3 regions of the Arthrobacter sp. 05T410 genome follow, and region 1 is predicted to be linked to each of the others. Evidence: riboswitches for the same ligand, from Rfam matches in the RefSeq annotation. Region 1 holds a riboswitch; each other region holds the start of a gene.
What was found. Region 1 has a riboswitch for cyclic di-AMP ahead of AC1DFR_RS12525 (M23 family metallopeptidase). Riboswitches for the same ligand answer to the same signal wherever they lie in the genome.
Positions count from the first base shown of each region.

Region 2: it holds a riboswitch for cyclic di-AMP, as region 1 does, so the genes downstream of both, AC1DFR_RS21285 (aggregation-promoting factor C-terminal-like domain-containing protein) here and AC1DFR_RS12525 (M23 family metallopeptidase) in region 1, are expected to answer to the same signal.
Region 3: it holds a riboswitch for cyclic di-AMP, as region 1 does, so the genes downstream of both, AC1DFR_RS16505 (hypothetical protein) here and AC1DFR_RS12525 (M23 family metallopeptidase) in region 1, are expected to answer to the same signal.

Region 1 is NZ_JBFTLP010000008.1:19,646-27,140, reverse strand. Features, by position in the region: gene mobA (molybdenum cofactor guanylyltransferase) at 1-494, opposite strand, end outside; gene AC1DFR_RS12535 (HNH endonuclease) at 589-1,089, opposite strand; gene AC1DFR_RS12530 (NlpC/P60 family protein) at 1,309-2,067, opposite strand; cyclic di-AMP (ydaO/yuaA leader) riboswitch at 2,363-2,532, opposite strand; gene AC1DFR_RS12525 (M23 family metallopeptidase) at 2,669-3,490, opposite strand; cyclic di-AMP (ydaO/yuaA leader) riboswitch at 3,495-3,709, opposite strand; gene AC1DFR_RS12520 (iron-dependent transcriptional repressor DtxR) at 3,860-4,555, opposite strand; gene serC (phosphoserine transaminase) at 4,915-6,045, shown strand; gene AC1DFR_RS12510 (MFS transporter) at 6,106-7,425, opposite strand; gene AC1DFR_RS12505 (DUF3027 domain-containing protein) at 7,470-7,495, opposite strand, start outside.
Region 2 is NZ_JBFTLP010000032.1:19,144-26,638, reverse strand. Features, by position in the region: gene AC1DFR_RS21300 (ArnT family glycosyltransferase) at 1-1,215, opposite strand, end outside; gene AC1DFR_RS21295 (glycosyltransferase family 39 protein) at 1,222-3,264, opposite strand; gene AC1DFR_RS21290 (bifunctional glycosyltransferase family 2/GtrA family protein) at 3,265-4,698, opposite strand; gene AC1DFR_RS21285 (aggregation-promoting factor C-terminal-like domain-containing protein) at 4,859-5,698, opposite strand; cyclic di-AMP (ydaO/yuaA leader) riboswitch at 5,698-5,857, opposite strand; gene AC1DFR_RS21280 (sensor histidine kinase) at 6,041-7,495, opposite strand, start outside.
Region 3 is NZ_JBFTLP010000015.1:47,292-54,786, forward strand. Features, by position in the region: gene AC1DFR_RS16490 (DedA family protein) at 1-734, shown strand, start outside; gene AC1DFR_RS16495 (response regulator transcription factor) at 740-1,417, shown strand; gene AC1DFR_RS16500 (sensor histidine kinase) at 1,410-2,417, shown strand; gene AC1DFR_RS16505 (hypothetical protein) at 2,563-3,252, opposite strand; cyclic di-AMP (ydaO/yuaA leader) riboswitch at 3,260-3,462, opposite strand; gene AC1DFR_RS16510 (hypothetical protein) at 3,664-3,912, shown strand; gene AC1DFR_RS16515 (cation:proton antiporter) at 3,909-5,114, shown strand; gene AC1DFR_RS16520 (DNA alkylation repair protein) at 5,173-5,877, opposite strand; gene AC1DFR_RS16525 (hypothetical protein) at 6,003-6,608, shown strand; gene AC1DFR_RS16530 (esterase/lipase family protein) at 6,952-7,495, shown strand, end outside.

The DNA.
Region 1 (7,495 bases):
CGGGACGCGGCGTCCGCGACAGAACGTTGTAGCACGGCCGTGCCATAAAAGCCCACGAGCGGCTGTTTCCGGCCGTCGGCCGAGACGGCCATGACGCCGTCGGCCGCGTCCCTTTCCGGCGTGCCTGCACCGGACGTGGCCAGCGCCTCGGCCAGGGCACGGACCGCGCCGGCCGACCGGGGCATGTCACACGCCAGGACGAGGGTATAGGGCGCGGCTGCTGCGTGCCGGCTCGCGTGATCGGCGGCCAGGGCGGCCAGCCCCGCCGCGATGGCTGCGGCCGGACCCGCGAAGGGCGGCTCTTCCCGGCAGGTCAGGACGCCGCCGGGCAGGCCCCCGGGGTCGGGGCCGACGACGACGGTGCGCCCCGCCGCGCCGGCGGCCCGCAGTGACCGCTCCAGGAGGGTGGCGCCGTCGTAGACCAGCCCGGATTTGGGCACGCCGCCGAGGCGTGAGGACCGGCCCCCGGCGAGAATGATGGCATCGAACTCCATCGTTTCAGCCTAGCGCGGCGCCAGCGGCCACCGAACAAGCCGTCACGTGCGCCGGCAGCGTCTTCACCGGCTGATCAATCAGCAAGGGGGCAGATCAGGCAGCCGATTCAGGCAGCAGGAACGGATCCCAGGCCGGCGTCGGCTTCTCGAGTTCCTTGATCTGCCAGATGGCACCCTTTGGCGGGCCCGGAACAAAACCGATCTTCCAGCCCATCTCCGCCGGCGTATGGTCGCTCTTGGCGTTGTTGCACCGCAGGCACGCCGCCACCAGATTCTCCCAGGAGTCGGCCCCGCCCCGCGATTTGGGCTGGATGTGGTCGATGGTGTGGGCAGCCTTGCCGCAGTACGCGCAGCGGTGGGCATCCCGGCGCAGCACGCCGCGGCGGCTCACCGCAGTCATCGTGTTGTACCTGGGCCGGATGTAGCGGTTCAGCAGGATCACGGACGGGCGGCCCAAAATGTCCTGGGGGCCGACCACGGGGTCGTCCCCTTCGGCCACCACGCTGGCCTTTCCGGTCAGGACAAGGACGAGCGCCCGGCGGAAGGTGATGACCGCCAGCGGTTCATATCCAGCATTCAGAACGAGAGTGCGCATCCGCATACCTCTTCACGGCCGCACCCGCCAGCGGCACGAGGGCCGGCTGCCCTCTGCATGGTCGGGCTATGGATCGACAACACAAGAGTAAACACTCAAGTGCCGGATCACCGAATGTTTTTTCACCGGCGCGGTCCCCGGCGCGGAAAGTTCACTGCACAGCAACGCAAAAGACCCCCGCCGGGAGGCGGGGGTCTTTTGGAATGCTGGGGTTCGTGCTTAGGCGCCGACGCGGATGAAGACCGGGCCGGAGCCGACGTTGACGCTGTACAGCGCGGTGGTGCCGCCGTTCCAGCCGCCGTGCACTGCCATGCCGTTGCCGACGTAGACCGCGATGTGAGCCATGCCCACGCCGCCGTTCTGGTAGTAGGCGAGGTCGCCCGGGCGTGCCTCGGCGGCGCTCACGGTGCGGCCCAGGGACAGGTAACCTGCCGGCCAGCCGTGGTAGTGGATGCCTGCCGCGGCCAGGGCGTTGGTGGCGAGGGCGGTGCAGTCCTGCGCCACGCCGATCTGTGCGTAGGCAGCGGCGGCGATGGTCGCGCCTGCGCCGCTTCCGATGCCGGCGGGGGCCTGGGCAGCGACGCCGCCGCTGACGCCAAGCTCGGTGCCGCCGGCGCGGGTGGCCGTGGCGTCCTGGACCTTGACAACGGGCTTGGGAGCCTCGACAACGGGAGCCGGCGTGGTGGTCACGGCGGGCTTCTCGTAGGAGATCGCGATGGTGGAAGCGGCCGAGATGGTGGCCGGAGCTGCGGACTGGACTTCCAGGGCCGAAGCGGAGGTGGATTCGCGCTGAACATTGGTTTCAGCAGCGTTGGCTGCGATTCCGCTGGTCAGGACCAGACCGGAAGCTGCGGCGATGACCGCGGCCTGACGGCCCACGCCGCCGGCGTTGTCGCCGACAGCTTTAGCAATAACAGCCAGCGAGTTGGTCTTGGTGACCTCGGCGCGGTGCCGTGCAACGTTTGCACGAGTAGTCATTAAGTTCTCTCTTTCGTGATCCTTGGACCGCGCGCTTTCGGGCACGGACTGAGGACGCTCCGGCATCTTGGGGGTACGCCGGATCGCCCCGAAATGGGTTACTTAGCGAAGGGTGTACTGCGAAGACGCGCCAAAAGCGGAAACTGCATGCTGTCCGGGCTCGCTAGAGATTGAGCCTGCGGAACGTGATCCAATCCGGGCGCCGGCAAGGGCGGCACGTGATGTGGATTCCAGCGGGCTCGACAGAGCCTCGCCGGTGCGCATGCGCGCATAATTGTGGCGTGAAGACACGAAAGTAGCCTCTCCCAATGCCTACGAGGTGAGCTGTCGGATTCGGATGGGAGTCACCCGGCCGCGCTGCTTCCTGGGAAGCTTTACGACTTAACCCCAAGGCCTTCTTTCGAAGGCCAAAATTGGTTCCCCCGCCCCTGCCAGACGATGTAATGCGAACGGACCTTGAGCGGTGGCAGAGCTAGGCAATCCACTCAAGAGCGCCAACTTCGGAAAAGTTGGCGTGCTTCAAACCCTACAGCAGTCCGGATCCAATGTCACATTCAGATCACGGCGTGTCACAGGAAGTTGAGAGCAGCCCATCGTCTTTTCAGAGCCAGCCGAGCGGGTCAACGACATCGCCGTTGACCATCACTTCAAAGTGGAGGTGGCAGCCCGTGGAGGCGCCGGTGGTTCCGCTCATGGCGACGACGTCACCGCGGGAAACCTTCTGGCCGACCTTGACCGAGGCCGAGGACAGGTGGTTGTACGTGGTCTCCAGGCCGTTGCCGTGATCGATGACCACGCGGTTCCCCCCGCCGAAGGGATGCCAGCCGTTGAAGGTCACGGTGCCGCTGGCGGCCGCGTGGACCGCCGTGCCGCACTGGGCGGCGAAATCCTGACCGCGGTGGAACTCCCCCGCGCCCCCGGTAATGGGGCTGACACGGTAGCCGAAGGGCGAGGCCGTGACCAGCTGGTCGAGCGGCGCACCCAGGGTGCCGGCCGATGCCGCGCGGGTGATGGTGCCCACAGACTGGGCGCTCAGCAGCTGCTTGAGTTTCCCGTCCGGATCGCCCTTCGTGGTGACGGCCGTGCGGTTGAAGTCGACTTTGGCGGCGGCGGCAGCGGTGACATCCGGCTGCACGGCAGCGGAGAGCGCGCCGGACCCGCCCGGATTCGAAGCCATCACCGGGCTCGTGACGGGGACCGTCACGGTCAGAACCAGACCAGTTGCGGCCAGGGCGATCCCGGCCTTCTGCCCGACCCCGCTGGCCGCGGCAAAGTCCGTGACCTGGCGGAACGGACTGCGACGGCGACGGCGTTCATCCCGGTGCACGTCCCGCGGGCGTTCGGCCGTGTGTGCGACGACGGGACGCGGCTCCGGAGCGGGACCGGTCGCGCGGCGACGGCCCCTGGAGGTCTGGGTGGTCAAGAACGGTTCCTCTCTGGATGGCCTGCGAAGTTAGCTGTCGGATTCGGGTCAGAGAGATCAAAGACCCGGTCCGCCGTTGCAAGCAGCCACGCACAGATGCATCCCCAGGGGATCCTTCGGTGGAAGCTGCTTGCCGCTGACGGACTTCACCCCAAGGCTGCCGAAGTAGCAGCCGAAAGTGGTTCCCCCGCCCCTGCCAGGAGGTAGTTCTGCGACTGATCCGCTGGCAGGGCTCGGCTTCGGATCAGGTAACGCTTTGGTATCGGTACTGGGCACTAACTATAGGCGATTAAGCCGCCCGGTAATAAATCCGTAACCGCAATTGTGGACAACTCATGGGTCGTCCCATGACCGGCGCGTAGTGGCTGGTCAGGCGACTGTTACAAAGACGTGCGCGGCAACCTCCGGCGGCAGCTCCAGGGCACCTTCGATATCGGGGACGCGGACCGAGATGTACTCCCCCACCCGCTCCAGCGAGACAAGCGCGCCAGGCCTGATTCCGCCCTCGTCGAGCTGGGCCAGAAGCTCCGGCTCCACCTGGATCGGCTCCGCGAGCCGGTTGACCGTAACCCGGGAAGTTACCCCGTAGCCGGCCATGGCCTCCAGCAGGTTCACAGGCCTGTCCACGGGGGCGCCATTGGGCACGCCGCCAAGATCCGCAAGCCCCGGAATAGGGTTTCCGTAGGGCGAGACCGTCGGGTGGTTGAGCATCTCGAAGATTCTTCGCTCGACGCGTTCGCTCATGACATGTTCCCAGCGGCACGCTTCCTCGTGGACGTAGGCCCAGTCGAGCCCGATCACGTCCGCGAGGAGGCGTTCGGCCAGACGGTGCTTGCGCATGACACCGATTGCACGTTTCCGTCCGGTTTCCGTCAGTTCAAGGTGCCGGTCGCCGGAAACGACCACCAGCCCGTCGCGCTCCATCCGGCCGATCGTCTGGGACACAGTGGGGCCGGAGTGGCGGAGCCGTTCGGCGATGCGGGCGCGGAGGGCAACGATGTTTTCTTCTTCAAGTTCCAGAATGGTCCGAAGATACATCTCCGTGGTATCGATCAGATCCGTCATTCAGCTCAGCTCCTCGAGCGCAGTCCTAGCGTCATTCCCACCGTACCGCGTGCGGGCTGCATGCAGGATGCGCCCAGGCGGGAACCGCCGTACGTTCGCATGCCAGCCTAGCCTATTTTGAATTACTCCGGATAATCTTTCGATCGACCTGGAGCTATTGTCCCAGCCCCAGCCGGCCGGCCGTCCCCGGCGTCTCAATGACCGGACTATGACAGGCCTCTTTCCGTATCGCCGGGAGCTGTCAGGCAAAATAAGACCGGCAGAATAAAACAGGCAGAATGAAAAGGGGTGTCCGTGGTATTCATCCCTGCCCGCCACCTCCCAGCCACGCTACGAACCAGCCGAAAATTGGAGCCACTGTGAGCGACACCAGCATCACGATCCCCGCCAACCTCCTGCCCAAGGACGGACGGTTCGGCGCCGGCCCGTCCAAAGTCCGGCCTGAACAGATGGACGCCCTGGCCGCGGCATCGTCGACGCTGCTGGGGACCTCGCACCGCCAGGCACCCGTGAAGAACCTGGTCGGCTCGGTGCGCAGCGGCCTCAGCGAATTCTTCCGGGCACCGGAAGGCTATGAAGTCGTGCTGGGCGTCGGCGGATCTACCGCGTTCTGGGACATTGCCACCTTCGGGCTCGTGGAGAACAAAGCGCAGCACCTGTCCTTCGGCGAGTTCGGCTCGAAGTTCGCCTCCGCCACCAACAAGGCGCCGTTCCTTGCCGAGTCCTCCATCATCAAGGCCGAACCCGGCACCCGCCCCACCGCCCGCGCGGAGGCCGGCGTCGACGTCTATGCGTGGCCGCAGAACGAGACCTCAACCGGCGTAGCCGCCCCCGTCCAGCGGGTGGCCGGCGCCGACGAGGGGTCGCTGGTGCTCGTGGACGCGACCTCGGCCGCGGGCGGGCTGGACGTGGACGTGGCGGAGTCGGACGTGTACTACTTCGCGCCGCAGAAGAACTTCGCGTCCGACGGCGGCCTGTGGCTGGGCCTGTTCTCCCCGGCCGCGCTGGAACGGGCGGCACGGATCAAGGCCGGCAACCGCTGGATTCCCGACTTCCTTGACCTCCAGACGGCGATCGACAATTCCCGGCTGAACCAGACCTACAACACCCCCGCACTGGCCACGCTGGTGACCCTGGACGCCCAGGTGCAGTGGCTCAACGCCAACGGCGGCCTGGACTTCGCCGCCGGCCGGACCGCGGATTCTGCCGGCCGCATCTACCGCTGGGCCGAAGCGTCCGAATACGCCACGCCGTTCGTGGCCAAGGCCGAGGACCGCTCGAACGTGATCGCCACGATCGACTTCGATGACTCGATCGACGCCGCGGCCATCGCCAAGGTGCTCCGCGCCAACGGCGTCGTCGACACCGAGCCGTACCGCAAGCTGGGCCGCAACCAGCTGCGCATCGCCACCTTCGTGGCGATCGAGCCCGACGATGTCTCGGCACTGCTCGAGTGCATCGATTTCGTCGTGGCGGAACTGAAGAAGTAGCCCCGCGTCCGGCGTCGTCACGGCCCTGAGAACCTAAGCCGTGACGGCGCCCTCGTCGTTTCAGGTCCGTCCGCCCTGCTGTGCCTCCGGCAGCGCGTCCCTGCCGGCACCGGCCGCCCCGGTCCGGCTTTCGACGCGGAAGTACCGCAGCCCGTGGGCGCGGCGGTTGAAGTGGAGCCGCAGGTGCTTCGCGCGGATGATCCACACCAGCCCGATCAGGGCCGCCAGCAGGCCGGCGCCCGCCGCGACCGCCATGGACCAGCGGGGGCCGGCGGTGTTTGCCACCCAGCCGACGAGCGGCGCACCAAGGGGGGTTCCGCCCATGAAGATCGCCATGTAGAGGGCCATCACCCGGCCCCGCATTACGGGCTCTGTGGTGGTCTGGACGTACCCGTTGGCGCTCGTCATCATGGTGATCGCGAACAGCCCCACGGGCACAAGTGCGACGCCGTACCAGAAGTAGTTCGGGGCCATCGCTGCGATGCCCGAGGTCACGCCGAAGGCGGCGGCCGCCCCGAAGATGACCCGCAGCCGTGGCTTGCCGCGCCCGGCGGACAGCAGGGCCCCGGCTACGGATCCGATGGCCATGATCGAATTCATCAGGCCGAAGGCCCCCGCGTCCAGGCCGAATTCGGTCCCCACCATGGCCGCGATGAACAGGGCGAAATTCAGCCCCAGGGTTCCCACGATGAAGATCGCCACCAGCACCACGACCAAATCCGGACGGTACCTCACATAGCGCAGCCCCTCCCGGATCCTGCCCTTGCCCGCCGGTGCCCGCGGCAGCCGGCGCAGCGACGACGACGGGATTTTCGCCAGGCTCAGCAACAGGGGCACAAAGGTGAGCGTATTAATGAGGAAGACCCAGCCGGGCCCGACGACGGCCGTGAGCACGCCGGCGACGGCCGGACCGATCATCCGGGCAACATTGAAAGACGCGCTGTTTAGGGCCACGGCGTTGGGCAGGTAGTCGTCCTGGACGAGTTCCGAGACGAAGGTCTGCCGGACGGGGGCGTCCAGGGCGGAGACCACCCCGAGCATCAGGGCAAAGGCGTAGACGTGCCAGAGCTGCGCCGCGCCCGTGACCACCAGGATGCCCAGCCCCGCGCTCAGCAGCGCCATGGCGGACTGCGTCAGCACTAGGAGCCGCTTGCGGTTGAACCGGTCGGCGACCAGTCCGGCCACGGGTGCCAGGAAGAGTTGCGGGCCCAGCTGCAGGGCCATCGTGATTCCCACCGCCCCGGCATCGTGCGCCGTCAGGTGGGCGAACACCAGCCAGTCCTGGGCGGTGCGCTGCATCCAGGTGCCAACGTTGGAAATGAGGGCGCCGACGAACCAGATCCGGTAGTTCAGGATGTGCAGGGATTTGAACGTGGACATCAGCCCCAGCCCTCCCCAGACACGCTCCCGGACGCTTCCAACCGCTAGTCGGCCTCGCCCGTTGAGCGTT
Region 2 (7,495 bases), on a different contig from region 1:
GATCCCGGGCGCCAGCGCCACCATGTAGTACGGGTGGATGATCCCGGCCATGAAGCTGAACGTCAGCCCGGTAACGGCAACCCAGGAGCCCCAGATGATCACCGAGGCCCGTACCGGGTCGGTGCGCGGCGCGCGGCGGCCCAGCCAGAGCAGCCCCGCTCCGAGCAGCAGCGCCGAGGGCAGCAGCCAGGCGATCTGGCCGCCGAACTCGCTGTTGAAGAGCCGGAACAGCCCGGGCGTGCCCCAGCCGTTGCTGCCGCCCACACTCCCGGTTTCATCGCCGTTCAGCCGGCCCAGGCCGTTGTAGCCCAGGGTCAGTTCCAGGATGGAGTTGTTCTGCGAGCCGCCGATGTACGGGCGGTCCGCCGCGGGAATGAGTTCGACGGCGGCCAGCCACCACCCGGCGGCGACGGCCATCGCCGCGCCCGCACCGAGCAGGTGAAGAATGCGTCTGCCTGCCGCTGCCGGCGCCGCGAGCAGGTAGGCCACGGCGAAACCGGGGACAACCAGCAGGACCTGCAGCTGCTTGGTGAGGAACCCGAAGCCCAGCAGCACCCCGGCGAACAGCAGCCAGCGCACGCGCGCGTCCTGGATGGAACGCAACACGGCGTAGGCGGCCGCGGTCATGAGAAGCACCAGCAGGGCGTCGGGGTTGTTGAACCGGAACATCAGCACGGCGACCGGTGTCAGGGCCATGGCCGCACCGGCGAGGAGCCCCGCGCGGTGGGCCAAACCGGCGTCGGCCGTGGCGGGGGCCGCGGCCCGGCGGACGGCCAGATAGACCAGCCAGACCGTGCCGACCCCCATGAGCGCCTGCGGCACCAGGACGCTCCAGGAGCTCAGCCCGAAGATCCGCACCGACAGGCCCATCACCCACAGCGACGCCGGCGGCTTGTCCACGGTGATGGCGTTGGCGGCGTCGGAGGAGCCAAAGAACCAGGCCGCCCAATCCTGCGACCCGGCCTGGGCCGCCGCGGAGTAGAACGCGTTTGCCCAGCCGGAGGCGCCGAGGTTCCACAGGTACAGCACGGCCGTGGCCAGCAGCAGCCCCGCCAGTTCCAGCCGCATCCGCAGGGCCGGGGCGCCAAGGACGGCGCGCGTGCCGCCGGCAGCCGGGGGCTCCAGTCGCCGACGGCGGTCCCGGGCTTGCGGCCGCGGCCGCCCCGGCGTGCGGGCCGGCGCCGTGTCGGGGCGGGAGCTCAGGGTGTCAGTCATGGCGGTCTACGCTCCCAGTTTGTAGACGGTGGCGTTGCCCACGGTCTGGGCCTGGTAGTTGGCCGCGACCCAGGTGGCGACCTCGGAGTTGCCTCCGCGGCCCCCGCCCATGCCGCCCATGCCGCCGGAAATGAAGTAGCCGATCTCGCCGCGGTCCACCATCGCCTGGAACTGTGCGAGCGTCGGGTAGGGGTCGCCGCCGTTCCAGCCGCCGAGCGCGATCACGCTGGTGCCGGTGGCGAGTTCCAGGCTCGCGGCCTGGGTGGCGCCGGAGACAATCGCGGACCACTTGGCGCCGGAGGACTTCAGCAGCGCGGTCAACTCCGCCGAGGACGTTTCCCCGCCGGGGCCGCCGCCCATGCCGTCACTGCCGGTCCTGCCTGCCGCCCCGAAGCCGCCGCCCATCGCGGACGCGGTGGGGCCCGACGTGGGGATCGAACCGGAATGCGGCTGGGCGACGGTCGCCAGTGTCCACGCGGTGCTTCCGAGCCCGCCGGCAAGCAGGCAGAGGATCACGACGCCGGTCGTGGCGGCCTTGCGGAACCGCGCCGGGAGAGCCGCCATGCCGTCCGCCCGCAGGAGCAGGGCCGCGGCGGCGAGCACGCCCAGGACCACGATGATCACCCGGAGCCCGGGAAGCCAGGACGGGTCGCGGCCCAGGAGCACGGCGGACCAGACCGAGGTGGCCAGCACCGTCACGGCCAGGACAACCCGGGCGGGCCAGTAGGCCCGGCCCCGCCACAGTTCCAGGGAACCGATGCCGGCCAGCGCCGCGATGGCGGGCGCCAGCGCCACGGCGTAGTACGGATGCACGGTGCCGCTCATGAAGCTGAAGATTCCCGCAGTGATGACCAGCCAGCCGCCCCACAGCAGGAGCGCCGCACGGGTTTTTGAGGTCCTGGCCTCGCGCCGGGTGAACCACAGCCCGGCGGCCAGCAGGATCAGGGCCGCCGGCAGCAGCCAGGACACCTCGCCGCCGAAGCTGGTCCCGAACATCCGGGTGATCCCGGCCGCGCCGCCGAAGCCGACGTTTCCGTTGCCTCCCGGGCCGCCGGCGTTGCCTCCCAGGTTTCCTCCGCCGGGCATGCCCCCGCCTGACCCGGTGATCCGGCCCAGGCCGTTGTAGCCGAACGTCAGTTCCAGGAAGCTGTTGGTCTCCGACCCCGCCATGTACGGCCGGACCGAGGCCGGCGTCAGCTGGAACAGCACAACGTAGCTGCCGGCAACGACGGCGATCCCGGCGGCGGCGGCCAGCAGGTGCAGGAGCCGGCGGCCGAGGGTGGTGGGCGCCGCCCACAGGTAGGCCAGGGCCAGCCCGGGAACGATCAGGAAGCCCTGCAGCATCTTGCTCAGGAACGCCAGGCCGATGACCGCGCCGGCCGCGGCGAGCCACTTCCAGCCGGCCTTCTCGATGGCGCGGGTGGTGAGGTAGGCCGCCAGCACCAGGCACAGGGTGAGCATCGCGTCCGGGTTGTTGAACCGGAACATCAGGGCGGCCACCGGGGTCAGCGCCAGGGCGCCGCCGGCGAGCAGGCCCGCGGCCGGCCCGGACACCCGCTTGATGGTCAGGTAGAGAAGCCCGACGGCGGCCACTCCCATGAGCGCCTGGGGAATGAGCATGCTCAGGGCCGAGAAACCAAAGATCCGTCCCGCGAGGGCGGGAATCCAGAGTGCGGCCGGGGGCTTGTCCACCGTGATGGCATTGCCGGCGTCGAGGGAGCCGAAGAGCAGCGCGGTCCAGTCCTTGGTCCCGGCCTGGATCGCCGCGGCATAGAAGGAGTTGGCGTAGCCGGTGGCCTCCAGATTCCACAGGTACAACGCCGCGGTGACCACCAGGAGCAGCGCTGCCGAGGGCCGCACCCAGCGGGGCTGCGGTCCGAACAGCAGCCGGTCCCGGCGGCCTTGGGTGGCCGGCGCCGGGGACGCGGGCAGATGGGGCGCCGTCCCGCCGTCTCCGGGAACCGGGTGTGGCTGTTCCTCGGCGGCCGGCGGCCTGCCGGCCGGGGAACCGCCCTGGGCTCCGGCGGTGGGGCTAATGGTTGCCGTCATTTACTTGGCCTTTTCTGTGCGGGAGAGGGAAGGATCGGGGGCGCCGGGCGCCGGAACGGCAGCGGCGGGCCTGTGGCGGAAAACCACCAACCGGAAGAGCAGGAACTTCACGGCCGTGGCGGCCAGGTTGGCGGCGGTGACCGTGAGCAGTTCAAGCCAGCGGTCCGGGGCCGCTCCCGACGCGGCGTGAACGAGGGCGAGTGCGCCCGAGGTCAGGGCCAGCCCGATGCCGAAGACCAGCAGCCCCTCAAAATGGTGGCGAGCCGCCTGGCTGCCGCCCTGGATGCCGAACGTGAAGCGCCGGTTGGCCGCAGTGTTGGCCACGGCGGTGGTGAGCAACGCGAGGAAGTTTGCCAGCTGCGGGTCCATGAACCCGCGGCAGAGCAGGAAAATCGCCAGGTAGGCCAGGGTGGAGGCCACCCCGATGCTGCCGAAGCGGACGAGCTGTCCGAAGAGGCTTCCGCCGGGGCTTTGTTCCTGTGCCCGCGAGGCGGCCGGCAGCGGTCCGCGGGCCAGGGCCGCGCGCAGGTCGGGAACCGGGATCCTGCCCGAGACCAGGTCCCGGCTCAACCGTGCCATGCCGCGCAAGTCCGCGAGGGCCGTCTGAACGATGTCCACGCTGGAATCCGGGTCGTCGGTCCAGTCCACCGGGACTTCGTGGACGCGCAGGCCGCACTTTTCTGCCAGGACCAGCAGCTCGGTGTCGAAGAACCAGGCGTTGTCCAGCGTGTGGGGAAGCAGTTGCCGGGCCACGTCCGCCCGGATCGCCTTGAAGCCGCACTGCGCGTCACTGAAGTGGGCGCCCATGAGGGCCTGGAGCAGGAAGTTGTAGCTGCGCGAGATGAATTCCCGTTTGGGTCCGCGGACCACGCGGGAGTTGCGGGTCAGCCGTGTCCCGATCGCCAGGTCGGAGTGCCCGGAAATGAGCGGGGCAAGGAGCGGGCCGAGGGCCGCCAGATCAGTGGAAAGATCCACATCCATGTACGCCAGGACCGGCGACGGCGAGGCCAGCCACACCTTGCGGAGTGCGTTTCCGCGGCCCTTTTCTGCCATATGGACCACCGTCACTTCGCGCAGCTCGCGGGCTACCCGTTCCGCGGCCTTGAGCGTTCCGTCGGTGCTGGCGTTGTCCGCCACGGTGATCCGGAAGGAATGCGGGAAGGCGCCGAGCAGGTACGCGTGGAGCCGGCGCAGGCAGGCCTCGAGGTCCCGTTCCTCGTTAGAGACCGGGATGGTGACGTCCAGCAGGGGCGTGCTGGCGCGCGTATCAATGGCCGTGCGCCGGCCGCCGGGGCCGGTCAGGGCCCCAGCGATCGGGCCCGGGACGGGTGCGTCGGCCAGCGCAAGCCCCGAGGGTGCCCCGGGGGCCGCCGGGCCGGCCGGCGTCGCCGTGGAGCGGGGCAGGGTTCCTGTGGCCTGGTCTGTGAATGTCATGGCTCAACTTTCCCGGCGGCCCATATGAAGGCTTTAGGGTCAAGCTGTGCGGGGGCTGTGGAAGTCCGGGCCGCCGGGGCCGGTCCGGCCGTGGAGACGCAAAGAGGCCCCGGATCCATGCGGATCCGGGGCCTCCAGGGCGGGGGCGGCTAGTGCCGGTTTAGTACCAGTTGTGTGCGTAGTGGAAGTTCAGGGCACCGCAGGGGGAACCGTAGCGCGACTTGACGTAGTTCAGGCCCCAGTTGATCTGGGTCCGGTAGTTGGTCATGTAATCGGCGCCGGCGCTCGCCATCTTCGAGGCGGGCAGGGACTGGACCACGCCGTAGGCGCCGCTGCTGGCGTTCGTGGCGGTGGTCTTCCAGTCGGATTCCTTGGTCCACAGCTTGTGCAGGCACTGCATCTGGCCGGGTGCCCAGCCATAGCTTCCCAGCTGGGACGCGGCGTAGGCCTGCGCGCCGGCGGGGTCGTCGACTGCGACCGGCGCGGCTGCCGGTGCCGGTGCCGGAGCGGCTGCCGGTGCCGGAGCGGGGGCTGCCGCGGGAGCCGGAGCAGGTGCGGGGGCTGCCGCGGGTGCCGGAGCAGGTGCTGCCGCGGCTGCCGGTGCGGCAGCAGCGGGCGCGTGGATCAGCGCTTCGGCTGCCTTAACCTCCGAGATCTGGGGAGCCACGTTCTTTTCCGTGGCAGCGGTCGGCCCAGCCACCTGGACCCGCTCGAAGTTGAGCTTGGCCAGCGGGTCGGCGATCGTGGCCGTCTGGCTCGCAACATTCGCCGTGTGGGCGCCCGGCTCTGCCGCCTGGCTGGCGGCGCCGCCACCCAGCAGCAGCGCGCACGCGGCGGTGACGACGGCGGCACGGCGGCCGGTTACACCGAGCCCGGCGGCGAACCGCGACAGGGCGGATGCCTGCTTGACCGGTTCGGCGCGGTGGCGCGACTTGGCGGCGCCAACTGAGCGGGAATGCGAACCGCCGTCAGGGCGTGTTTGTACCTGGAATTCAGTCATGGTGGCCTCTCAACGCCGGCGGAGTTAGCTGTCGGGTTCGGATGAGGTCATCCGGCCGCACGGAACATCACGTGTCGGCTTCACCCCGAGGGCGCATGAAAGCAGATTGCCCGGGAACTCTGGGTCCCCCGCCTCTGCCTGGTCCAGCGGAATCCGGGAAGCGGCAGAGTTTGGCGTCCGTCCGGATATGCGGCACCGATGGCGGCGCACGCTAACGACGCTACAGGACCCGGCCGCTTAAGTCACATTTTGGTAACAGGAGTCACAGTGCCGGGGTGTCGGGTTGCGCCGGGCTCACCGGTCGACCGTCCGGGTCGTTTGCGCCGGCGGCGGCCGTTCCGGTTACGCCGGCGGCGGCGAGGCGGGCAGCCGCACGGCGAACTCCGTGCGGCCCGGCCGGGACGTGACCTCGACTGTTCCTCCGTGGGCCTCCACGATCGACTGGACAATGGACAGGCCCAACCCGCTGGTGCCCTCGGACGTCGGCGCGGCGGTCGCCGTGCCGTGACCTCCGCGGCTGCCGGAAACGGCGCCGGAGGACGAGCGTGCCGCGACCCCGGACCCGACCCTCGCCGTCGCGACGGCAGAATCGGCGGGGACGGCTGCGGGGTTCGACGCCGGATTGGTGCGCGAGGCGTCGGCCCGGGTGAAGCGGGCGAAGACCCGGCCGATAAATTCCGGGGCGATGCCGCTGCCATTGTCTGTCACGGTGACCACGGCGCTGCCGTCAGCCGAGCGCATGACGCCCGTGACCACCTTGGTCCCGGGTTCCGTGTGCTTGCGCGCATTGGACAGCAGGTTGGCGAGGACCTGGTGGAGCTGGGTCGCATCACCGCGCACCACCACGGGCTCGTCCGGAAGTTCCAGCTGCCAGATGCGGTCCGGGGCCATGACTTTCTCATCGCTGACCGTCTCGATGGCCAGTTGGGTGAGGTCGACGTCGGAGATTTTGAGCGGCTGTCCCTCGTCCAGGCGCGCCAGCAGCAGCAGGTCCTCCACGAGCGTGGTCATCCGCTCGGACTGGCTTTGCACACGGGCGAGGGACCTCTCGCCGTCGGGGGTGAAATGCTCGGTCATCCGCATCAGCTCCGTGTAGCCGCGGATGGCCGTCAGCGGGGTGCGGAGTTCGTGCGAGGCGTCGGCGACGAACTGCCGGACCTTCATTTCGCTCTCCTGCCTCGCCTCGAGAGCGTTGGAGACGTTGTCCAGCATCTTGTTCAGCGCGTAGCCCACGCTGCCCACTTCCGTTCCGGGATGGGCCGCCGACGTCGGGACGCGGACCCCGAGCGCCACCTCGCCGGCGTCCAGCGGGAGACGGGAGACCTTGGTGGCAACCTCGGAGAGCTGTTCCAGCGGCTTCATGGTCCGCCGGATCAGGGCCGTGCCGGCGAGCCCGATCAGCACGAGCCCGCCTGCGGACACCACCACCATGGTCCAGACCAGGGAGGCCAGGGTGTTTTGTTTTTCTGCCAGCGGGAGTCCGGTCACAATCACGTCGCCGTACGGTGTTCGCGCCGCCGTGAGCCGGTAGGCGCCGGCCGAAAGGCTGCGGTCCACGGACACGCCGCTCGGGGTGAGGGCCAGGAGAACCTTGTTGTCGGCGGGGGAGAGGCTCTTGACCGCGCCGTCCCCGGCCAGGAACCCGGCCCTGCTGACTTCGCCGTCCACTATCCGTGCGTTAAGCGTCCCGACGCCCTGTCCCCGGGCTTCGAGGGGGTCGGGGCGCCTGCCCGAATCGTCCGAGGAGGGCCGGCCGAACTCGCTCGAACGGTGCGAGGCCTGGTCCAGCTGGGTGTC
Region 3 (7,495 bases), on a different contig from region 1:
TGGACGTTTTTGCCGCCCTTCCGGCCGTCCACGCCGCCGGAACACTGTCCCTGCTGGACCCCGCAAGCCTGCTCGCCGGGTTGGGCCCGGCCGCCCTGGGTGTGATCGCGGTGATGGTCTTCATCGAATCGGGCGTGCTCTTTCCCTTCCTGCCCGGCGACTCCCTGTTGTTCACAGCAGGACTTCTGCACCAGCAGCTGCAACTGACGTTGCCCGTGCTGATCGGCGTCGTCACCGCGGCCGCGGTCGCCGGGGACCAGGTCGGTTACATGCTCGGACGGAAATTTGGCCGGCGATGGTTCAAGGACGACGCCCGGATCCTGAAGACAGCGCACCTGACCACCACGGAGGACTTCTTCCGCCGCCACGGCGGGGCCGCCGTCGTGCTGGCCCGCTTCGTCCCCATGGTCCGGACATTTGCTCCGCTGACCGCCGGGACCGCGCGCTATGACTACAAATCCTTCACCCTGTGGAATATCACCGGCGCCGTCGCGTGGGCAGCCTCCGTGACGATGCTTGGCACCTGGCTGGGGCACTTTGACATCATCGCCAGGAACATCGACGCCATCGTCGTGGCCATGGTGCTCGTCTCCGTCGTGCCGGGGGTGGTGCAGCTCCTCAAACGCCGCCGGAACTCCCGCGGCGCAGCCGCAGCCGCAGACAAAGCCGCCGGCGACACGGCAGAAGAACCCGGGGCCGGACTGCGGACTGAGGAAATGGCCGCGGAAGAATAGCTGACATGACCTCCGCTGACCTTCCGTCCCTGCTGCTCGTCGAGGACGACGCCGTCCTGGGACCGCTCATCGCCGAGCTCCTGGACCCGGACTACCGGGTCCAGTTGGTCACCAACGGCCGCGACGGCCTCCACCAGGGGCTGACCGGGAGCTGGGACATCATGGTGGTGGACCGCGGGCTGCCCGGCATGGACGGCATCGCCCTCATTGCGGCTTTGCGCTCGAAAGGCATTGCCACGCCCATCCTGATCCTGACCGCGCTGGGCGATGCCGACGAAAAAGTCAGGGGTCTGGACGCCGGAGCCAACGATTACGTGACCAAGCCGTTCGACGCCGGCGAACTGGCAGCACGCCTGCGCGCACTGACGCGGACTTTCACTCCCCCGGCCCCGGCACCGGTGGCGATCGGGGACTGGGAACTGGATCCAACGCAGCGCTCCGTCCGTTCCGTCTACGGGCAAACGGTGTCACTGACCGCAAAGGAAGGCCAGCTGCTGGCTGCCCTGGCCGCGGAACCGGACCGCGTCTTCACCCGGGATGAGCTCCTCGCGGCGTGCTTCCACGCCTCGGAGCAGCCCGGCATGATCGATACCTATGTTCATCACCTGCGCCGGAAGATCTCCAAAGCAGTGATCCGCACGGTGCACGGCCTCGGATACCAGATCGGCGAAGCCCATGAGTGACGGCCGGCCGGCCGGCGGAAATCCGGACCACTCCATCCTGCGCAAGGCTTCCCTCAAGGTCGCGGTGCGGATCAGTGCTGCGTGCGCGGTCATGGTTCTCGGGCTGCTCGCCGCCACGGCGCTGTACCTCACGAACCAACTGGCCCATCCGGAAGTGCCGGGCTCGGCGGCGGCCGGGACGGCCTACACCTACCTGGATTCCAAAGACGTCCTCGAAGCCATGATCATCGCCGGGGTGGCGGGAATCCTGCTGGCCGGAATCGTCGGGTGGCTCAGTGCGCGCAGCGCGATTCGTCCCCTCAGTGATGCCCTGGCAAGGGAGCGGCGTTTTATCCAGGATGCCAGCCACGAATTGCGCACGCCATTGACCATCCTGGACACCAGGATCCAGCTGGCCCAGCGCAACACTGTGCCCGGCTCCAGGCAAAGCCACGACCTGGCCCGGATCCGGGAGGACGCCGCGACGCTGACAGGGATTGTCAACGAACTGCTCCTCGCGGCAACCGCGGAGGCCCCGGACCGTTCCTCGCCCCCTGCCGACCTCGCCGACGCTGCCGCCAGCGTCGCCGGCAGCCTCCAGCAGGTGGCAGAGCAGCGCCAGGTGCGTCTGGAATTCTCTGCCGATGCCCGGCCGCTGGCCCGGATCGAGAAGAATGCGCTGCGGCGTGCCGTGCTGGCCCTAGCGGACAACGCGCTGGCCCACACGCCTCCGGGCGGCCGCGTGTCCATCACGACCTCAATCGAGCAGAAGCGCGCCGTGATCACGGTGGCGGACTCCGGGACCGGAATCACCGGCGTCGATCAGGCCCGGATCTTTGACCGGTTCGTGCGGACGGCCGGCACCGGCACCTCACAGGGACAGCGGAGCTTTGGCATCGGCCTGGCCCTGGTCCGGGAGATTGCCGTCGCGGCCGGGGGCACCGTCGAGGTGGCCGCGACGGGCGACGAGGGAACCGTCATGAAGTTGATGCTTCCGCTCATGGGCAGCGGGAATCCCTGAGGTCCATCCGCCGGGGAAAGATATGCCATCGGGATCCCGGACTCCCGAATGCGAAGACAGGAAAGACCGGCGGTCGAGTTGCCCCCAAGGGAACTCGAGCGCCGGTCTTTCCGGACTGTCTGGCCCCGGGTCGGGGCCGTGCGGCTTAGGCGCGGACGAACGTCACGCCGCCGGTCGCGGTGAGCCAGGACAGCGGGTGGACCATGGTCTGGTTCTTGCCGTTCATGCCGCCACTGACCACCTGGCCGTTGCCGGCGTAGATGCCGACGTGGCCGGACTGGACCACCATGTCACCGGGCTGCGGCGTCGCCACAACGGTTCCAAGGCCAAGGAACGCGCGGGGACCGATGTCGCCAACGGGCTTACCCGCGGCGCCAAGGGCCTTTTCCACCATGGCGGTGCAGTCCTGGGTGATGCCCACCTGGCTGTAGGCGGCCGAGAGCATGATGGCGTTGCGTCCGCCCGCGGCCGGCGCTGCAGCCGGCGCTGCAGCCGGAGCTGCTGCCGGAGCGGCCTGCACCTGGATGACCGGCTTGGCCGGAGCCTTGGGCGCTGCCGCCGGGGCTGCAGCGGGAGCCGGAGCCGGTGCGACGGGCTGTTCGATGACCGGCGCGGCAACAGAATCCACTGCGGGGCGCTCGAAGCTGATCTTGACGCTTGAATCGGCGCTGACGGGGGCACTGACCTGTCCGGTGACGTCGACGGTCGACGCCGGAGCAGAGTCACGCTGCACGGGGGCGGTGGCGGCGTTGGCGGCCATTCCGCTGGTCAGGACCAGGCCGGATGCGGCGGCGAGGACGGCGGCATGGCGCGCAAAAGTATTGACTGAAGTCATGAAAAATGTAGCCTCTCCCAATGCCTGCGAGGTGAGCTGTCGGATTCGGATGGGAGGCACCCGGCCGCACTCCCGGGCCCGTCGTTGCGGGCACTGTGCGGCTTCACCCCAAGACCTGCATATCAGCAGATCAAAAGTGGTTTCCCCGTCTCTGCCGGACGTTGATGCGAGTTACCCCCGGGCCGCGGCAGAGTTAGGCAATCGGCTGGGGAGCGCCCGTATCGGAGACAACAGGCACTCATCAACCGTAGCGCGAACCGCACCCGAAAGTCACATTCAGGTAACGGAGCCGTGATGCCGGGCCGCAATTTGCCCATAGGGCGGCGCCGTTTCCGAACATAGGATGATGCCATCAGCACCACCGGAAGCGGAGGCCCGAAAATGAACAGCCATTGTGTCGCCATCTGCCAGTTGAGCACTCAGCCCCAAGAGGATTTCGACGTCAACACCGAGCTGCTGATCCTCGACGGCGGGGACGTCCACGTGAGCACATGGGACGCGGAACCGCGCGACGGGGGTTTCGACGAGCACATCCTCAATGACCGGGTGGACGCGCTCGGGTACATGGTTGTCAACGACTGGGCTTTCCTGGACGGCAAGGCCTATGCGGTGGTGGAACGGCGGTCAGGCCCGACGCCGGCCGGCCGCCGCGAACCGTGACCTTCCTGTCGCTGGCGCTGATCGCCGTCATCGCCTTGGCTGGACCCCTGCTGGCCCTGCCGGCGCGCTGGCACTTGCCTGTCATGCTGGGTGAGCTGCTGGCCGGCATCGCGATCGGGCGCTCAGGCCTGGCCCTGGTGGACCCCGCGGACCCGACGTTCACCCTGCTGGCCAATATCGGGTTTGCGCTGATGATGTTCGTGGCAGGCACCCACGTTCCCGTGCGGGATCCGCACATCCGTGGCGCCCTCGGCAAAGGCTCCCGCCGGGCGATGGTGGCCGCAGCGGCAGCGGTGGTGATCGGAACCGGCATCGGACTGCTGTTCGGGACTGGACATGCTCCCCTCTACGTCGTGCTGCTGGCCTCCTCGTCGGCCGCCCTGGTGCTTCCAATCGTCGATTCCCTGCGCCTCGGCGGGCCAGATGTCGTCGCTATGACAGCGCAGGTGGCAATAGCCGACACAGCCTGCATTGTGGCGTTGCCGCTCCTGGTGGATCCGCCCCACGCAGTCCAGGCGGCGCTGGGTGTCCTCGCGGTGACCGGGTGCGCGGTAGTGCTCTTTGTCGGCTTGCGCTGGCTGGAGCGCCAGGGAATCCGTCGGCGCGTGCACCGGCTCTCGGAAAGCCGCAAGTTTGCCCTGGAGCTACGGATCCAGCTGGCCGTGCTCTTCACCCTGGCCGGTGTCGCGACGTGGAGCAATGTGTCTGTGATGATGGCAGGCTTTTCTTTCGGCCTGGTGATGGCTGCGGTCGGCGAACCGCGGCGGCTGGCCCGGCAACTGTTCGCGCTCAGCGACGGCTTCCTGGGTCCGCTCTTCTTCGTGTGGCTGGGTGCATCGCTGACTCTAAGGGACCTGGCCGGGCACCCGGACATGATGGCCCTCGGCCTGTTGCTGGGGGCCGGGGCCCTGCTGGCCCACGCCGACCTGGCTTTCCTGGGACTCCCGCTGTCGCTCGGGGTGTTGTCGGCGGCCCAGCTTGGCGTACCGGTGGCTGCGGCGAGCATCGGCACGCAGCTTCAGGTCCTGCTCCCGGGCGAGGCCGCGGCCCTGCTGGTGGGAGCGCTGGTCACCATAGCCGCGGGCGCCGTCGCCGGGTCACGGGCGGCGAGGACTTTCGCGGTCCCGGCAAATGCCGGCGGCAAGTCCGGAAATTCCGGCAGCGCCGTTGGGCAGGGCGATCCGGGGGGTCCGAAGGCCTGACAGTCCGAATGTCTAAATGCCTGGGCCAAAGCCGAGCCGGCGGCGAAATTTCGGAGGGTCATTCTCCAATTGACGTGAATTGCAGCTCCGGCCTCCACTTTGCCATCTCTGCCTGGACCCGGGAGACGGCATCCCGGACTGCTGTGCCGTCGGCGTCGAACGTCCCGCCCGGCTCGCCGAGCACCTCGTTGGCGTGCCGGAGGAACCTGTCCCAGTCCCCCGCGCCCGCGCGCAGCGCCAGCAACGGCGAGAGAAGCGCGGCCCGGCGCAGCCAGGCATCGGGCTCGCGCACCCACCGGTCCAGCACGCTGTCGGCCCGCACCCTGGCCAGAACATCGAGTCCGTCCACCAGGGGCCCGACGACGTCGACGGCGAGCGGATCCACAAGGTCCCGCACCCGCGCCTGCCGGATGAAGCCCTCCAGCCGGGTGAGGTCCGAGTTGGTCAGCAGCTTCACGTTGGCCTGCAGCAGGACCACGGCGGCCAGCCGGCGCTCGAAAACCGGCGCGGCCCCCGGGCCGGAGCCTCCGAGCGCGGAGCCCCACAGTTCGGAACTCAGCGCAGTGACCTCATCGCGGGACAGCCCGGGATAGCGGCGGCCGGCATCCCGGACCGTGCCGCGCACGGCCCCCACGGACGTGCCGTAGAACCGGAGGCCGCTGCCCGCCGGCTCCGTTTCCAGCCGCGCCTGAAGCTGCTCAGCTCGGCGCCAGGAAGCTTCGCGCTGCAACGAGAGGTCGATGAATTCGCCGGCATCACTCACCTGTCCATTCTTTCCCCTCGCGGCTCGCGGCGGAAACGCGGTGCCAAGCCGTCCTGGGCGGTGGGCCCGGACCATCTGCCTAGACTGAACTGGCAAGCCTCCGATCGAAAGCGGTTTACGCAACCATGCACACCAAGCTGACACTCGCCATCGCACTTTCCGCCATGACGCTGGGGGTGGCAGGGTGCGCTGCCCCTGCGCCATCTACCGCACCGTCGCCTGAGTCACCTGCGGCATCCGCGGCGCCGGCCCCTGATTTCGCATTAGACATCACGGGGGCGCCCGGCCGGATCGCCCAGGCCGGCCTCACGGTGCTGACGGCGGAGGGCAACGTGGACCACTATCACGCACATCTGGACGTGCTGAAGGACGGCAAGCCCATCGCGGTGCCGGCCAATATCGGCATCACCACCGGAGCTGACCACAGGGCCAACGGCATCTCAGCACTGCACACCCACGACACCACGGGCGTGGTCCACATCGAGTCCCCCACCGCCGGCCAGGTCTTCACACTCGGGCAGCTCCTGACGGAGTGGGGCGTCCTCGGTGGCAACGGCGCCCCCGGCACCGGCGGGGGTTCGCTGGATGGCTGGACCGTTTACGTGAACGGCCGGAAGTTCGACGCCGGGATCCGGGACCTACCGTTCAAGGCGCACGACGAGATCGTCCTGTCCTACGGCACCGCGCCGGCGACGATCCAGGCCTCCTACGATTTTCCGCCCGGAGAGTGAGTTGACCGGAGAGTGAGGTGACCGGGGGCGACGGCGGGCGGCATGCCCCTACCTGCACAACTGTGCAGCAGTCTCCCCACGCAACCCCAACTGGCACCAGCGCCGTCGAAAAATGCATGCACAAACGTGCATGTTGGAGCGATCCGCGGAGCACCTTCCCTAGCGTGAATTGAGAGACGTGAGTCGGATCACAGCGGGGCTGATCCCCTACCTCACTTCCATTTCCACAGACCGTCAAAGATGACGTGTCCAACCGAAGAGGTAATCCGTGCCATACCCGAAAACGCCCGCAGCACTCGCAGCGCTGGCAGCTGCGACCTCGGCGCTGCTCGGCGCATCCCTGATGGGTGTGCCGGCGGCCCAGGCCGACACCGTTGACGTTTCGCCGCCCGGCGCGAATGACTGGTCCTGCAAGCCCTCGGCAGCCCACCCCTACCCGGTGGTCCTGGTGCCGGGAACCTTCGAAAACATGGCGAAGAACTGGGCGACGATGTCGCCGGCGCTAAAAAGCCAGGGCTACTGCGTTTTCGCGCTGAACTACGGTGCGACCAACGGCGTCGACGCCACGGGCCCGGTGGCAGACTCAGCCCGTCAGCTCGCCCCGTTTGTCGACAACGTACTGGCCTCAACGGGTGCCAGGAAAGTTGATCTCGTGGGCCACAGCCAGGGCGGCATGATGCCGCGCTACTACCTCGGTTTCCTTGGAGGCGCGGACAAGGTGAACCACCTGGTGGGCATCGCCCCGTCCAACCACGGAACCCGCGGGCTCATCACGCCGACACCGGACGCCGTTCCGCCGGCCACCTCAGTGGGAGGGTCGAATTGCCAGGCCTGCGCCGACCAGCAGGCAGGTTCACCATTCCTCACCGAGCTCAACTCCATTGGCG